4 regions of the Hymenobacter daeguensis genome follow, and region 2 is predicted to be linked to each of the others. Evidence: riboswitches for the same ligand, from Rfam matches in the RefSeq annotation. Region 2 holds a riboswitch; each other region holds the start of a gene.
What was found. Region 2 has a riboswitch for S-adenosylmethionine ahead of ACYVHT_RS13100 (phosphoadenosine phosphosulfate reductase family protein). Riboswitches for the same ligand answer to the same signal wherever they lie in the genome.

Region 1 (3,992 bases), on a different contig from region 2:
TTACCCTGCGCGGCTCCACCTTCAACCAGGTGCTGATTTTGCTGGACGGCATGCGGCTGAACGACCCGCTGACGGGCCACTTCGCGGGCTATTTCCCCATTTCGCCGGCCGAGATTGAGCAGATTGAGGTGGTGCGCGGCCCCGGCGCGGCCCTTTACGGCCCCGATGCCGTGGGCGGCTTCGTGAACATCGTGACCAAGACCTTCGCCGCCACCCACCGGCCCGATGGCCTGGAAGCAACCGGCACCTTCCTGGCCGGCGAGTACGATTTGAAAAGCACCAACGCCGGCTTCTACGGCCAGGACAAGGGCTGGCGGTTGGCCGGCGGCATCCTCAATAATACCGCCAGCGGCCAGCAGCTGAACCTGCCCGGCGGCGGGCGCAACGACTTCAGGCTGAATACCTACTCGCTCTCCGGCGCTTATCAGCTCAGCAGCAGGCTCAGCGCCGCCGCCCGGGCCAGCTTTGACCGGCGCGACTACAACGCCCAGAATTTCTACACCACCGCTGCCGGCGACCGCGCCCGCGAAACCACCTCGCGCGACTGGTACCAGGGCCAGCTGCGCTACGACTGGAACGCCCGCGCCCGCACCGAAATCCAGCTGGCCAGCAGCGCCAGCACCGACTACTACCTCTACACGCCTGCCTCGGTGGCCAGCAGCCACCTCATGCACTACCTCAACGTGCAGGCCCAGCACCAGCTCACGCTCTCCGACAAGGTGCGCCTGACGCTGGGCGGGCAGGCCGACCGCCGCGCCGTGCGCAGCAACGACCAGGGCGTGCACGCCGTGTGGCACCAGGGCGCCTTTGCCGTGGCCGGCCTCACGCCCACCAGCGGCCTGAGCGTCACGGCGGCCCTGCGCCTCGACCACGACCAGGCTTATGGCACTGAGGTCGTGCCCCAGCTCACGGCCAGCCAGCAGGTGGGCGACAAGCTGACGGTGCGCGGGGCGGTGGGCCGGGCCATTCGGGCGGCCAACTTTACGGAGCAGTATTATTCGTCCATCCGGCCGGGCACGGTGCCCAGCGGCTTCAACGTGGGCAACCCCAGCCTGAGCGCCGAGCGCACCTGGAGCTACGAGGGCGGCCTCGACTTCCAGCCCCTGCCGGCCCTCACGCTGCGCGCTACTTACTTCAACCGCTACGGCCGCAACCTGATTGACTACGTGGGCCTGCCCGGCACGGCGGTTATCGAAGCCACCGGCCTTGGCAACCTGAACCCCGCCGCCACCTACCGCCTGGCCCAAAACCTGTTCGCCGTCACCACTCAGGGGCTGGAGTTCGAAGCCACCACCCGCGCCCAGCTGGCGCCCCACCTGCGCCTCGACGGCAGCGTGGGCTACACCTACACCCACCTCGACGTGGCCGGCGACGTGGTGTCGCAGTACCTGAGCAACGTGGCCCGGCAGCTGGTGACCGGCAACGTGAGCCTCACGCACCGGCGCTTCACGCTGGGCGTGGGCGGCGTGTTCAAGCAGCGCGCCGGGCAGCGCACCACCCCCAGCGCCACCGTCAACGACGCGGAGCTGACGCCCAGCTACGTGGTCATCAACGGCCGCCTCGACGTGGCCCTGCTGCCCGAGCGCCTGTGGGTGGTGGGCCAGGCCCAGAACCTGTTCGACGCGAAATACTCCGACCTGCTGGGCGCCCAGATGCCCGGCCGCTGGCTGATGGCGGGCGTGCGCGTGGCGCTGCGGCGGTAGCCTGCCCAAGGCAAAACCTCACCCCCGGCCCCTCTCCCGTGGAGAGGGGAGCCGGACGACAATGTTCAAGAGCGCCCTGACTCATGCGAGTCAGGGCTTTTTGCTTTACGGGGCCGGCTTTCCCGCGCCGCCGCGGCTCCCCTTTCCCCAGGGAGAGGGGGCGGGGGTGAGGTTTTACGCCTCGGTTCGCGCCCCCGGCCGTACCTTTACCGCATCAATTCTTTCTCCCGGAAGGATTGTTTTTATAAAGAGGCGCTGAGAGACAGGCTCTGCGACGCGCCGGCAACCATCCGCCACGACGGGCAAGGTGCCAACTCCTGACCATATAAAAACAACTGCCGTGCCCGCTGTTCCTGCTGCCCCGTTTGCTTTTTCCGATGTGTTTCGTGCCCCTGCGCTGGCAGTGGGCCGGCTGGGGGCGGGCTGTTGTTGCTGTTGCTAGCGGGCATTAGCGCCGCGTAGCTACGGCTGCGGCCGGCGCGTTTCATTTCCATTTCACGGGTTTTTTGGTTGCGGCACGGCCGCCCCGGGTGGGGCGGCGGCGTGGCGCGTTTTTCGTTGTTTATGTTGAAAAAATCATTGGAGCTGCTTCGGGCCGAAGCCGCCGAAACGGGGGCGCACACCCTCAAGCGCAGCCTGAATGGCGTGAGCCTGATTGCCATTGGCATCGGGGTTATTATCGGGGCGGGGCTGTTTTCGCTCACGGGCATTGCGGCGGCCAACAATGCGGGGCCGGCCGTGACGCTCTCCTTCGTGGTGGCGGCGGTGGGGTGCGCCTTCTCGGCGCTGTGCTATGCCGAGTTTGCGGCGCTGGTGCCCGTGTCGGGGTCGGCTTATACCTATTCGTATGCCACCATGGGCGAGCTGTTTGCCTGGATTATCGGCTGGGATTTGGTGCTCGAATACTCGGTGGGCGCGGCCACGGTGGCCATCAGCTGGTCGCAGTACCTCATCAAATTCCTGGGGAAATATGGCCTGCACATCCCGGCGCAACTGGTGATGTCGCCATTTGAGAAAGTGACTTTGCAAGACGGAGAGGTGTTGTCGGGCATCGTCAATTTGCCGGCCATGCTCATCGTGCTGGCCATTACGGCCATTGTCACGCGCGGTACCAAGGGCTCGGCGTGGTTCAATGCGCTGGTGGTGGCCCTGAAGGTGGCGGTGGTGCTGGTGTTCATCGCGCTGGGCTGGCGCTACATCGACCCCGCCAATTACCAGCCCTACATCCCGGCCAATACCGGCACCTTCGGCGAGTTCGGCCTGAGCGGCATTCTGCGCGGGGCGGGCGTCATTTTCTTTGTCTTCATCGGCTTCGACATCGTGGCCACCATGGCCCAGGAAACCAAGAATCCGCAGCGCAACATGCCCATTGGCATCCTCGGCTCGCTGGCGGTGTGCACGGTGCTGTTTGTGCTGTTCGGGCACGTCCTGACCGGGCTGGCCAACTACACGGAGTTCAAAAACAGCGCCGCGCCGGTGGCCATTGCCATCGAGAAAACGCCCTACGCCTGGCTGTCGTCGGCCGTGATTCTGGCCATTCTGGTGGGCTACACGTCGGTGATATTGGTCGATTTACTGGGGCAGTCGCGGGTGTTTTTCTCGATGTCGAAGGACGGGCTGCTGCCGCCGGTGTTCTCGCGGCTGCACCCCACGTTCAACACGCCGGCGCAGTCGAGCCTGCTGCTGGGCAGCTTCATTGCGCTGTTTGCGGGCTTCGTGCCCATCTCGGTGGTGGGCGAGATGACGAGCATCGGCACGCTGCTGGCCTTCGTGATGGTGTGCCTCGGGGTGATGATTATGCGCCGGACCAACCCCGACGCCCCGCGCTCGTTCCGCACGCCGTGGGTGCCGGTGGTGCCCATCCTGGGCATCGTGGTCTGCCTCGTGATGATGGCCTCGCTGCCCTGGGAAACGTGGCTGCGGCTGGTGGTGTGGCTGGCGCTGGGCATGGCCATCTACTTCGGCTACGGCCGCCGGCACAGCAAGCTGCGGCTGGCGCGGGAGGCGGCCGAAAGGCGGCCCCTGTCATCCTGAGCGCAGCGAAGGACCTTATCAGGTTGTAGGCTTTTGAAATCACGGCAAGCTGTTCTTGCGTGATAAGGTCCTTCGCTGCGCTCAGGATGACAAACGCGCCCTCAGCTCCTCACCCTTAACTCCCACCGAAGCCCTTAACTCGCACCGAAGCCCCGCTCAGTGCGTGGTCAGGCCGTTGGCGTCGAGCTCGTCGTCGTCGCGCACGTGGCGCAGGCTGCCTTCCAGGTCCACGATGTCGTCGGCGGGGGTGGCGGG
Region 2 (3,992 bases):
TCGCTGTCATAAAGCAGACGGCCAATGAGCGTGCTCTTGCCGTCGTCGACGCTGCCGCAGGTGATGAATCGGAGAAGGTCCATTTTGGTAATGATTAATGGTTAGCGGTTAATGATTAATGGGTGGATTCGACTCATTAATAATCGACCAATAGGGGAAGTCCGTTAATGATTAGCGGTTAATAATGGATGAGGTAAGTTGAGCGATGCACAATTCATTAATCACTGACCATTAATCACTAATCATTTAGAAATACCCGTTTCGCTTCCGGTCCTCCATCCCCGTTTCGGAGAGGTTGTCATCGAGCCGGGTGGCGCCGCGCTCACTCACTTTGGCCAGCAGCAGGTCCTGGATGATGTCGTCCACGGAGGCGGCGTCGCTTTCCACGGCCGCCGTGCAGGTCGAGTCGCCCACGGTGCGGAAGCGCACGCGGCGGTTCACGATTTCGTCGGTTTCGTCGAGGTTCAGGTGCTCGCTGAAGCCCAGCAGCTGGCCGCTGGGCAGCACCACGCACTGGCGCTCGTGCGAGAAGTAAATCTCTGGCAGCCGGATGTTTTCGCGCTGGATGTAGCTCCACACATCGAGCTCGGTCCAGTTCGAGATGGGGAACACGCGCACGTTCTCGCCCTTCTGAATGCGGCCGTTGTAGATGTTCCACAGCTCCGGACGCTGGCGCTTGGGGTCCCACTGGCCAAAGTCGTCGCGCACCGAAAAAATCCGCTCCTTGGCCCGGGCCTTCTCCTCGTCGCGCCGCGCCCCGCCGATGCAGGCGTCGAACTCGAATTCCTCAATCACGTCGAGCAGGGTGTAGGTCTGCAGCGGGTTGCGGCTGGGGTACTTGCCGCCCGGCTCGCGCAGGCCACGCTCCCGAATGGTGTCCTCCACCTTGCGCACAATCAGCTTTTCGCCCAGGCGGGCCGCCAATTCATCCCGGTAGTTGATGATTTCTTCGAAGTTGTGGCCCGTGTCGATGTGCACCAGCGGGAACGGAAACTTGCCCGGCCGGAAGGCTTTTTCGGCCAGCCGGGTGAGGGCGATGGAGTCTTTGCCGCCCGAGAACAGCAGCGCGGGCCGCTCAAACTGGCCGGCTACTTCGCGCAGAATATGAATAGCTTCGGCCTCTAAACGGTCGAGGTAGTCGAGATAAGCAGGGGTTGGCATGGGCAATAGAAATTCAGCGCCCGAAAAAAATCGGGCAAAATGGATAAGCCGGAAAAGGATGGGTGGGATAAGGCCCGCTTGCGGTGCCTTTGGGGAAGAAAGTAGCGCCAGCGGCCCGGCCGCCAGCGCATCGGTTCGGGCCTAGCCCGGCACCTGCTCCACCACCGGGTCGAGGCCCTGGTGGGCGGTGGTGGCGTGGAGGCCGCACTCCTTAGCGGCGGCATCTTCCCACCACCAGCGGCCGGCGCGGAAATCCTCGCCCGGCGCAATGGCGCGGGTGCACGGGGCGCAGCCGATGCTCACAAAACCCTTCTGATGCAGGGGGTTAACCGGGATGCCGTGGGCCTGGGCAAAATTCCAGGCCTGCTCCCAGGTCCAGTCGAAGAGCGGGTGCACTTTGATGAGCTGGTGGCCGGCGTCCCACTCGGCCGGGTGCATGGTCTGGCGGTTCTGCGACTGCTCGGCGCGAATGCCCGTTACCCAAACCTGCTGGCCGGCCAGCGCGCGGGAAAGCGGCTCCACCTTGCGGATATTGCAGCACTCCTTGCGGTTTTCAATGCTCTCATAGAAGCTGTTAGGGCCTTTCTGGCGGGTCAGCACCTCGATGGCGGCAGCGTTGGGAGCGAAGACTTCGATGGGCTTGTCGTAGCGCAGCAGGGTCTTGTTCCAGGTGGAGTAGGTTTCCTGAAAATTGCGGCCCGTGTCGAGGGTAAAAACCCGGATGGGCAGGTCGTTTTCGAAGATGAGATGGGTGATAATCTGGTCTTCGAGGCCGAAGGAAGTGGAAAACGAAGCGCGGCCGGGAAAGTGGTCGGCCAGCAGGGCCAGGGTTTCGGCTACCGAGTGTTCGGGCAGGTAGCGGCGCAGGTCAGCGACCTGGCTTTCAAGAGGTAATGCCATGAGGAGAGGGGAGTTTTTTTCCGTGGGAAAAAACCGAAAGAGGCCGCGAAGGCCGCAAAAACCCGCTACGCGTCGCGCAATGAATCAATCACCACAAAAGGGGAAGCGGGGTGGCCGCCGCAGCGGCCGCAGGAAGAGGAGCCCTGGCTCAACAACCAGCAATTGCCCCCAGCATACAGGCCAGAGGACACGGCATGCAACAACACATCTGACCCGAAGCGGCAGAGGTGGCAAATTGCAGGCGGCGGTTGAGGGAATTGCTCACGGCGTTTTTATATGTCAGGACTTGGCACCGTTCCAACTAGTGGGGGTTGCCGGCGTTTCGTCGAGCCTGTCTCTCCGCGCCTCTGTATAAAAAATCTCAGCGACCCAAACGGGTAACACTGAGGCAAAGGTAAAGAATGGTTTTGCGAAATGCCAAAATTTTGTTTCGCGGTGGTGTAACTGGCTCCCCGGCGAAAAGGTTTGGCGGCGTCCCAAATCGGCGTAATTTGCCATGCAACCCCTGAACCCAACGCTTGGTCTATGGGTTGCTTAAGCACTTCAACTCCTCGTTTTCTGCATGGAAGCCCTGTCCATATCCGCCTACGTCGACATCAACGCCCCGCTGGTGGAGCGCTGCCGCCTCAACGACCGCCAGGCCCAGGCCGAGATTTACCGGCGCTACTCCAAGGCCATGTTCAACGCCGCCCTGCGCATCACCGGCGACTATGCCGAGGCCGAAGATGTGCTGCAGGAGTCGTTTCTGAGCGCCTTTCGGGAGCTGAGCGGCTACAAGGGCGACTCGTCGTTCGGGGCCTGGCTGAAGCGCATTGTGGTGAACAAAAGCATCAACTGCCTGCGGCAGCGGCGGCTGGCGCTGGTGCCGCTGGGCGAGCAGCACCACGAAGAACCGGCCGAAGCCAGCCCCGCCTCACCCGAAGACGAAGCCGATACCCACTACCGCGCCGACGTGCTGCGCCGCTGCATTCAGGAGCTGCCCGACGGCTACCGCGTGGTGCTGAGCCTCTACCTGCTGGAGGGCTACGACCACCTCGAAATTGCCGGCATCCTGGGCATTTCCGAATCCACCTCCAAATCGCAGTACAGCCGGGCGCGCGTCCGGCTGCGGGAGCTGGCCGCCCAGCGCGGCCTGAGCTAGCGTGAGACTAGGAGACATGAGATGTGAGACATGAGACTATAGAGAGGTGAGACATGAGATATAAGATGTCTTTTTCCATAAAATTTCCCACGTCTCACCTCTCCTCGTCTCATGTCTCAAGTCTCATAGTCTTATGTCTAAAAAAAACCTATCCAATTATTTAATTAACCGTTCAACTACCCTTCATCCTCTTTCGCCCGGCTGCGGTTTTCAAGATAACCCCGCCGCCCGCTCTGAACCTGGACGAACCGTGCGTCTGCTACTCATTCATGGATACTTCCAAAAATAAATCTCTTGAAACCTTCGTCGAGCGGCACCGCGCCGATTTCGACACCCACGAGCCGCGCCCCGACCTCTGGGCCGCGCTGGAGGAAAAGCTGAATGCCACCGCGCCCGAAACCCCGGTGATGCGCCTGGTTGATGAAGTGGCCGCGCCGGTAGCTGCTGCGGCCGCAGAAACCCCCGTGGCCGCCCCGGCGGCGGCGGCCCCGGCTGTCCGTTCGAGCTGGTTTCAGCGCTACGGCGTGGCGGCGGCGCTGGCGCTGCTGGTCTTTGCCGCCGGTGCCAGCGAAGCCTGGAAAGCGCGCCACACCACCCCGGAAGTGGCCGCTGCGGTCGGCCCTGCCGCCGATAACAGCAGCAGCAGCCTCGCGGCCAATGCCGATGATGCCGCCTTGTACCAGGGCGGCAACCCGCTGTCGCTCACGGCGGCCGAGCACACCACCGGGGCCGACAGCCAGCTGGTGCGGGCCGTGCGCGGCATGGAAGCTTACTACACCAACCAGCTGGC
Region 3 (3,992 bases), on a different contig from region 2:
ATCGGCCATTGTGGCGTTGCTAATAGCTAACTCCAGCCGCCGATTGTTTGACTGCCACTGCAATAGCTCGCTATGCAGGCCGTCCCCTTGCCCAACGAGTGACGCAAATATGCGTCGTTACCACACTGCCCGCCCATGCTCTCCCCTGCCGAAGCCACTGCCCGCGTCCTCGCCACCGCCCGCCCCCTCGCGCCCGAAACGGTGCCGCTGCCCCACGCCGCCGGCCGCATCCTGGCCGAAACCCTCACGGCCGACCGCGACTTCCCGCCCTTCAACCGCGTGGCGATGGACGGCATTGCGGTGGCCCACGCCGCCTGGGCCGGCGGGCAGACGGAATTCGAAATCCAGCACGCGCAGTATGCCGGCGCCCCGTCCCGCCCGCTGCTCAATCCGCAGCAGGCCGTGGAGGTGATGACCGGCGCCGTGCTGCCCGCCGGCACCGACGTGGTGGTGCGCTACGAGGATATTCTGCTGCATGACGGCCGCGCCGCCATCCAGATTCCGCCGCCTGAAACGCCCGGCGTCAACATCCATCACCAGGCCGCCGACCGCCGCGCCGGCGACGTCCTGCTGCTGCCCGGCACCCGCCTGGGGCCCGCCGAGCTGGCCGTGGCCGCCACCGTGGGCGCGGCCGAACTGCGCGTGACGCGCCCCGCCCGCGTGGCCGTGGTGAGCACCGGCGACGAGCTGGTGGGCATTACCGAAACGCCCCTGGCGCACCAGATTCGGCGTTCCAACGCGTATGCCCTGCAAGCGCTTCTGACGCAGGACGGGGCCGATGTTTCGCTCTTTCACCTGCCCGATGCGCTGGAAGAGCTGCGCGATGGGCTTACCAAAATCCTCGGGGCCGGCTTCGATGCCGTGGTGCTGAGCGGAGCCGTGAGCAAGGGCCGCGCCGACCACCTGCCCGGCCTGCTGCGCGAGCTGCACGTGGTGGAAATTTTCCACGAGGTGCAGCAGCGCCCCGGCAAGCCGCTGTGGTTTGGGGCCCGGGCCGGCGGGCCGGTGGTGTTCGGGCTGCCCGGCAACCCGGTGTCCACGTTCATCACGGCCGGCCGCTACGTGCGGCCTTGGCTGCGCGCCGTGCAGCAGCCCGAAGGCGCGGCCGAAACAGCGACTATTGAAGCCCTTGCACCAGCCGTGCTCACCGTGGATATTCACTTCAAGCCCCAACTCACCCACTTCGTGCCCGTGCGCCTGGCCGTGGACGCGGAGGGACGCCGCTTAGCCACCCCGCTCCGCGTAGGCGGCTCCGGCGACATGATGGGGCTGGTGGGGGCCGATGCCTTTCTGGAGCTGCCGCCGGAGCCGGCCGTGTTTGCGGCGGGCAGCGTGTGGCCGGCCTGGGCGCTGTAACGCCTTCGGCTTAATGAGGAATGAGGAATGAGGAATGAGGAATGAGGAATGAGGAATGAGGAATGAGGAATGAGGAATGAGGAATTTCGAAAGCACTTTCCAGATTCCAATTCCTCATTCTTCATTCCTCATTAAGCGCAGCGTTGTATCTTCGCCTTGCGCTGCTATCCAGAAAGACCGAGGGACCGGGCCCGATGACGTCTTGGCAACCTACCGCGAGTAGGTGCCAACTCCCGTTTCACCGCTGTTTTGGTGAAAGAAGATGACAGCCGGAACCGAGCGCCTGCGCACGGGTTTCTTTCTGGATACGCGCTTACGCAGCTATTCGACCAGAAAGAAATGTCCGTTTCCGCCCCCAACCCGCCCACCATTGCCCCGGAGCGCGAGCTACAAAATTCGCGCTACAGCCTCCCCGAGCTGCTTCGCCAGCGCCTGCTGATTCTCGACGGTGCCATGGGCACTATGATTCAGCGCCATCCGCTCACGGAGGAGGATTTCCGCGGCGCGCGCTTTGCCGACCACCCCAAGCCCCTGCGCGGCAACAACGACCTGCTGAGCATTACGCGCCCCGATATCATCAAGGGCATCCACGCCGAATACTTCGCCGCCGGGGCCGACATGGTGGAAACCAACACCTTCAGCGGGACTACCATCGCGCAGGCCGACTACGGCCTCGAGCACATTGTATATGAGCTGAACTACGAGTCGGCCCGCCTGGCCCGCGAGGCCGCCGACGAGTACAGCACGCCCGAGCGCCCGCGCTTCGTGGCCGGGGCCGTGGGCCCCACCAACCGCACCGCCTCGCTCTCGCCCGACGTGAACCGGCCCGGCTTCCGCGCCGTGACCTTCGATGAGCTGGCCACCGCCTACCTCGAGCAGGTGCGCGGCCTCGTGGATGGCGGCGTGGACACGCTGCTCATCGAAACCATCTTCGACACCCTGAACGCCAAAGCGGCCCTCTACGCCGTGCAGAAGTTCTTCGACGAAGGCGGACGGGTGGTGCCGGTCATGATTTCGGGCACCATCACCGACGCCTCGGGTCGCACGCTTTCGGGCCAGACAGTGGAGGCGTTCTGGAACAGCATCCGCCACCTGCCCCTGCTGAGCGTGGGCCTGAACTGCGCCCTCGGCGCCGACCAGCTCCGCCAGTACGTGCAGGAGTTGAGCCGCATTTCCGACGTGCACATCTCGGCCTACCCCAACGCCGGCCTGCCCAACGCCTTCGGCGGCTACGACGAGTCGGCCCAGGAATTCGCCGCCCTGGTGGAAGAATACCTGAAGGAAGGCATCGTGACGGTGGTGGGTGGCTGCTGTGGCACCACGCCCCAGCACATTGCCGAATTGTCGAAGCTGGCGCTTCGCTACGCGCCGCGTCAGCTTCGACAATTCGGCAATGAAGAATTAAGAATGAAGAATGAAGAATTGACGGATGGGGCAATTCCTCATTCTTCATTCCTCATTCCTCATTCAAACGCCACCCGTCTGAGCGGCCTCGAGCCCTTCAACATCACGTCCGACAGCCTCTTCGTGAACGTGGGTGAGCGCTGCAACGTGACCGGCTCGCGTGCTTTCGCCCGCCTCATCCGCACCGGCGCCTACGAGGAAGCCCTGGCCGTGGCCCGCCTGCAAGTGGAGGAAGGCGCGCAGGTACTCGACATCAACATGGACGAGGGCATGCTCGATTCGGAGCAGGTGATGACGACCTTCCTGCACCTCATCGCCTCGGAGCCCGACATTGCGCGGGTGCCGGTGATGATTGACTCCTCGAAGTGGAGCGTGCTGGAGGCCGGCCTGAAATGCGTGCAGGGCAAAAGCATCGTGAACTCGATTTCGCTGAAGGAAGGCGAAGCCGCCTTCCGCGAGCGCGCCCACACGGTGCGCCAGTACGGCGCGGCCGTGGTGGTCATGGCCTTCGACGAGAACGGCCAGGCCGACTCGCTGGAACGCCGCATCGAAATCTGCCAGCGCAGCTACGACATCCTGGTGAAGGAAGTGGGCTTCGACCCGTCCGACATCATTTTCGACCCCAACATCCTGACCGTGGGCACGGGCATGGACGAGCACCGCAACTACGCCCTCGACTTCATTGAGGCCGTGCGCTGGATTAAGGGCAACCTGCCCGGCGCGCTCACCAGCGGCGGCATTTCGAACATCAGCTTCTCCTTCCGCGGCAACGACGTGGTGCGCGAGGCCATGCACACGGCCTTCCTGTTTCACGCCATCAAAGCCGGCCTGGACATGGGCATCGTGAACCCCGGCCAGCTGGGCGTGTACGACGAAATCGAGCCCCATTTGCTGGAGCTGGTCGAAGACGTGCTGCTCAACCGCCGCGCCGACGCCACCGAGCGCCTCGTGGAATTTGCCGACACGGTGAAGCAGAAGGACAAGACCGAGGTGAAAGCCGACGAGTGGCGCAGCCTGCCGGTGCAGGAACGCCTGCAACACGCGCTGGTAAAGGGCATTACCGAATTTATCGACGAGGATACCGAGGAAGTGCGCCAGCAGGTAGGCCGGCCGCTGGAAGTCATCGAAGGCCCGCTGATGGCCGGCATGAACGTGGTGGGCGACCTGTTCGGGGCCGGCAAGATGTTCCTGCCGCAGGTGGTGAAATCAGCCCGCGTGATGAAGAAGGCCGT
Region 4 (3,992 bases), on a different contig from region 2:
GCGCAGGCCCTCGTCGCCCCCGCCGGGCTGGCCGGCGGCGTAGGTCGGGTCGGCCTCAATGGCCAGTCGCTGCGCCTCGTTGAAGGCAATGCCCCAGGCCGAGTGGCGGGCGTTGGTGGCAATAACCACCAGGTGGTCAAACAAGTCCGGCCGCTGCACGGCCCATTCCAGCGCCTGCTGCCCGCCCAGCGAGCCGCCAATCAGCGTGTGGATGTCCGTCAGCTCCAAATCCTGCCGCAGCAGCTCATGCGCCGCCACCAGGTCCCGAATGGTCAGCAGCGGGAAGTGCTGGAATCGCGCCTGGCCGGTGGCCGGGTCGGCATCGAGCGGCCCGGTGCTGCCGTAGCAGGAGCCCAGCACGTTGGCGCACACAATGAACCAATCGGCGGGGTCGTAGTAGCAGCCCGGCCCGACCAGTCCCGGCCACCAGGCCGGCACGTCGGCATTGGCCGTGAGGGCGTGGCACACCCACACCACGTTGTCGCGGTCTTCGTTGAACTGGCCAAACGTCTGGTAGGCCACGTGCGCCCCACGTAGGGTTTCGCCGCTTTCCAGCTGCAGGTCAGGTAATTGAAATAACTTATTCGACATGATTTCCAAAAAAGCGCAGCTTTAGAACCAATGGGCCGACCCACGCATGGTATCTCACGGGACCCCTCCGGGGCAAACACCCTCCCAATCACAGAAGGGCTGCCGGGCCGGCGCACCGGTTCTAAAGCTGCGATAAACATGGCCGCCAGCGAGACTGGCGCCGACCCGCCAGGGGTGGCCCGCTAGCGGCAAATTTTTAGTGGTTAGCGGCTAGTGGTTAATGATTAATTTTTTCCAACAGGTCATTAATCACCAGCCATTAACCGCTAATCATTAATGAATTATACTTCCAGCGGCTGGGCGTGCTCCAGCTCGGGCTCGCTCACTTCGTCGCCTGCCGTCGGCAGGCTGGCCGTGTTGCCGATGGCATCGAACGCCGCCTGCAGGTCGGCTTTGATGTCCTCAAAGTGCTCGATGCCCACCGACAGGCGCAGCGACGTGGGCGTGACGCCAGCCGCCAGCTGCTCGGCTTCGCTCAACTGCTGGTGCGTGGTGGCCGAGGGCTGGATGATGAGCGTCTTGGCGTCGCCCACGTTGGCCAGGTGGCTGATGAGCTTCAGGTTATCGATGAATTGCGTGGCCGTTTCCTTGGTGCCCTTGATGCGGAACGAGAGCACGCCGCCGAAGCCGCGCTTCAGGTACTTGCTGGCGATGGTGTGGTAGGGGCTGCTGGCCAGGCCGGGGTAATTCACGCTCTCCACCTGCGGGTGCTGCTCCAGCCAGGTGGCAATTTTGAGAGCGTTTTCCACGGTGCGGTCCACGCGCAAACTCAGGGTTTCGAGGCCGATGAGCAGCTGCCAGGAGTTGAACGGGCTAAGGGCCGGGCCGAAGTCGCGCAGGCCTTCCACCCGCGCCCGGATGATGAAGGCGATGTTGCCAAACGGCCCGCCTTTGCCAAACACGTCGTTGAAAACCAGGCCGTGGTAGCCTTCGCTCGGCTCGGTAAACTGCGGGAACTTGCCGTTGCCGAAATCGTAGGTGCCGCCGTCCACAATCACGCCGCCGATGCTGGTGCCGTGCCCGCCAATCCACTTCGTAGCTGACTCGACCACAATATTGGCGCCGTGCTCCAACGGCCGGAACAGGTAGCCGCCCGCGCCGAAGGTATTGTCCACCACCAGCGGCAAATCGTGCTTCTTCGCAATGGCCGCAATGGCCTCAAAATCCGGAATGCTGAAGCTGGGGTTACCGATGGTTTCGAGGTAGATGGCCTTGGTCTTTTCGTCAATCAGCTCCTCAAACGAAGCCGGATTGTCGCCATCGGCAAAGCGTACTTCGATGCCCAACCGCTTGAACGCCACCTTGAACTGGTTGTAGGTGCCGCCGTAGAGGTAGGCCGTGCTCACGAAGTTGTCGCCGGCCTGCAGAATGTTGTTTAGGGCAATGAACTGCGCCGCCTGGCCCGAGCCGGTGGCCAGCGCCGCCACGCCGCCTTCCAGCGCCGCCACGCGCTGCTCAAACACGTCGGTGGTGGGGTTCATCAGGCGGGTGTAGATGTTGCCGAACTCCTTCAGGGCAAACAGGTTGGCGCCGTGCTCGGCGCTCTTGAACACGTAGCTGGTGGTTTGGAACAGCGGCACGGCGCGGGCCCCGGTGGTGGGGTCGGGCTGCTGGCCGGCGTGGAGTTGGAGGGTTTCGAAGTGTTGGGGCTGAACGGACATGATGCGGTTATCTTTTGAGTTTTGGAAAAACCAGAAATGCAATTGGAAAAGGAGCGCAACAGCTTGAAAAAGCATTGGTTAGCGCAATAAAGTCCCCGGAGTTGGCCCGTGTTGCCGGGTGGCCCGAACCCGCCGCGAAGCCCGAAAAGGCGCGCGGCAGACCCACGGGGTCACCAAAAAAATCAGAAGAGGGGAGGAGGGGTTCTAAGCCGAAATCAGCTTAGCAGCAACACGGGCGGCAACAGCACATTCGCATTCGGGCCGGGCGTGGGGCCACGTTCCGGCCGGCAGCGGCCGAAACCAAGAAGCCCGAACCTGCGGCGCACAAAGCAGCCGAAGCATTCGGGGCAAAAAAAGCGGGATGTGAAGAATTTTCCATGGCACTCGAATCATCTGTCCCAGCGCGGCCGAAGCTGCGGGTGGGTAGGAATTGGCACCTTTCGCGTGGCGAAGGTTGCCAGTGGGTCACGGAGCCTAGTCTCTCGCCACTTCTGTATAAAACTTGAAAACTGCTCACCGTTAGCGAGGAGTACCGGGTTGGTAGGGCAAATGTACGGGAGAAATTTTTTCGCGGGCAATGAGTGAGGCGAAAAATATTTTCCGTTGGGTAAAATCGGCTGTCATCCTGAGCGCAGCGAAGGATGACAGCCGGTTTCCGTCCGCCCGGACAGCGGATTTCGACCCGGCCCGGAACGCAAAAAAGCCACCCTGAAACAGAGTGGCTTTTCTCACCTTTTTTCTGCAAAAAAGTACCTAGAGACTAGGTAGGGTCAACACCTGCCCCACTTCAATGTGGTCAGGGTTGCTGCCGATGGTGGCCTTGTTGGCCTCGTATATCTGGTGCCACTTGGCAGCGTCGCCGTAGTGGTGCTTGGCAATCTTGGAGAGCGAGTCACCGCTTACCACGGTGTACGAGTCGCCGGCCGTGGTTGGATTGGCGGCGGCAGAGTTATTGCCGAAAAAATCGGTAGCGCCGCCTGCGGGCTTGGCTGCCGGCTCGACGGGCTTTTGCTCGCCTTTATCGCTGATAAAATCAAAGAGTCCCATGAGTTCGGTCGGGTTAAATGAAAGAATAGAGCGGTGTTGGCTATCCAGGGATAAGCAAACCTGAGCCCTATACGCGGCAGTGAAGGGGAGGTTACGCTCTAAACTCTTTTAAGCCTGTACCGTAAGCCGACGAGTTCGCCGACACTGGCAAATGCACTTCATTCTTTCACCAATACCCTCTTTCACATGAAACCTCAGTCGCTCTTTTCGTTCCGTTACCTCGCCGGCCTGTTGCTGCTGGTGTCGCTGTTTGCCGCATCGTGCAGCAACGACAAAGGCAAAGTAGAAGGCGTCAACATGCTCTACGGCACCGATAGCAAAGTGTGGAAAACCGCCAAGGAAACCGACACTGCCGGCGACAAAGTGAAGCAGACCGATGCCCAGAAGCAGGAGGAGCTGCGCATCTTCGCCAACGGCACCTACAACATGACCGGCACCAGCGGTGCCGTGTCGGGCAAGTACACCTTCGACCAGGCCGGCAAAACCATTACCCTGACCCCCGACAATGCCACTACCAGCAACACCTTCGCGGTGGAAACGCTGACCGATAAAAAGCTCACGCTGAAATCGGCCGACGGCGCCGCCCTGATGCTGGAAGCGGAGTAATTGCTTTCGGTTTTGACTTGAAAAAGCCCCGAACCATTGCGGTTCGGGGCTTTCTTTTTTAGTAGCGCGAACTTTGTAATTCGCGTT

Region 1: another riboswitch for S-adenosylmethionine. It lies ahead of ACYVHT_RS01270 (amino acid permease); the one in region 2 lies ahead of ACYVHT_RS13100 (phosphoadenosine phosphosulfate reductase family protein).
Region 3: another riboswitch for S-adenosylmethionine. It lies ahead of metH (methionine synthase); the one in region 2 lies ahead of ACYVHT_RS13100 (phosphoadenosine phosphosulfate reductase family protein).
Region 4: another riboswitch for S-adenosylmethionine. It lies ahead of ACYVHT_RS18550 (O-acetylhomoserine aminocarboxypropyltransferase/cysteine synthase family protein); the one in region 2 lies ahead of ACYVHT_RS13100 (phosphoadenosine phosphosulfate reductase family protein).

What each region holds. Positions count from the first base shown of each region.
Region 1 is NZ_BAAGWC010000001.1:291,361-295,352, reverse strand. Features, by position in the region: gene ACYVHT_RS01275 (TonB-dependent receptor plug domain-containing protein) at 1-1,703, shown strand, start outside; SAM riboswitch class I at 1,943-2,035, shown strand; gene ACYVHT_RS01270 (amino acid permease) at 2,268-3,737, shown strand; gene ACYVHT_RS01265 (hypothetical protein) at 3,894-3,992, opposite strand, start outside.
Region 2 is NZ_BAAGWC010000010.1:135,883-139,874, forward strand. Features, by position in the region: gene ACYVHT_RS13090 (sulfate adenylyltransferase subunit 1) at 1-83, opposite strand, end outside; gene cysD (sulfate adenylyltransferase subunit CysD) at 247-1,161, opposite strand; gene ACYVHT_RS13100 (phosphoadenosine phosphosulfate reductase family protein) at 1,303-2,061, opposite strand; SAM riboswitch class I at 2,331-2,419, opposite strand; gene ACYVHT_RS13105 (RNA polymerase sigma factor) at 2,624-3,202, shown strand; gene ACYVHT_RS13110 (hypothetical protein) at 3,472-3,992, shown strand, end outside.
Region 3 is NZ_BAAGWC010000011.1:47,290-51,281, forward strand. Features, by position in the region: gene ACYVHT_RS13470 (molybdopterin molybdotransferase MoeA) at 136-1,356, shown strand; SAM riboswitch class I at 1,518-1,625, shown strand; gene metH (methionine synthase) at 1,696-3,992, shown strand, end outside.
Region 4 is NZ_BAAGWC010000022.1:63,665-67,656, forward strand. Features, by position in the region: gene ACYVHT_RS18545 (homoserine O-acetyltransferase family protein) at 1-591, opposite strand, end outside; gene ACYVHT_RS18550 (O-acetylhomoserine aminocarboxypropyltransferase/cysteine synthase family protein) at 873-2,252, opposite strand; SAM riboswitch class I at 2,639-2,754, opposite strand; gene ACYVHT_RS18555 (LysM peptidoglycan-binding domain-containing protein) at 3,006-3,299, opposite strand; gene ACYVHT_RS18560 (hypothetical protein) at 3,486-3,905, shown strand.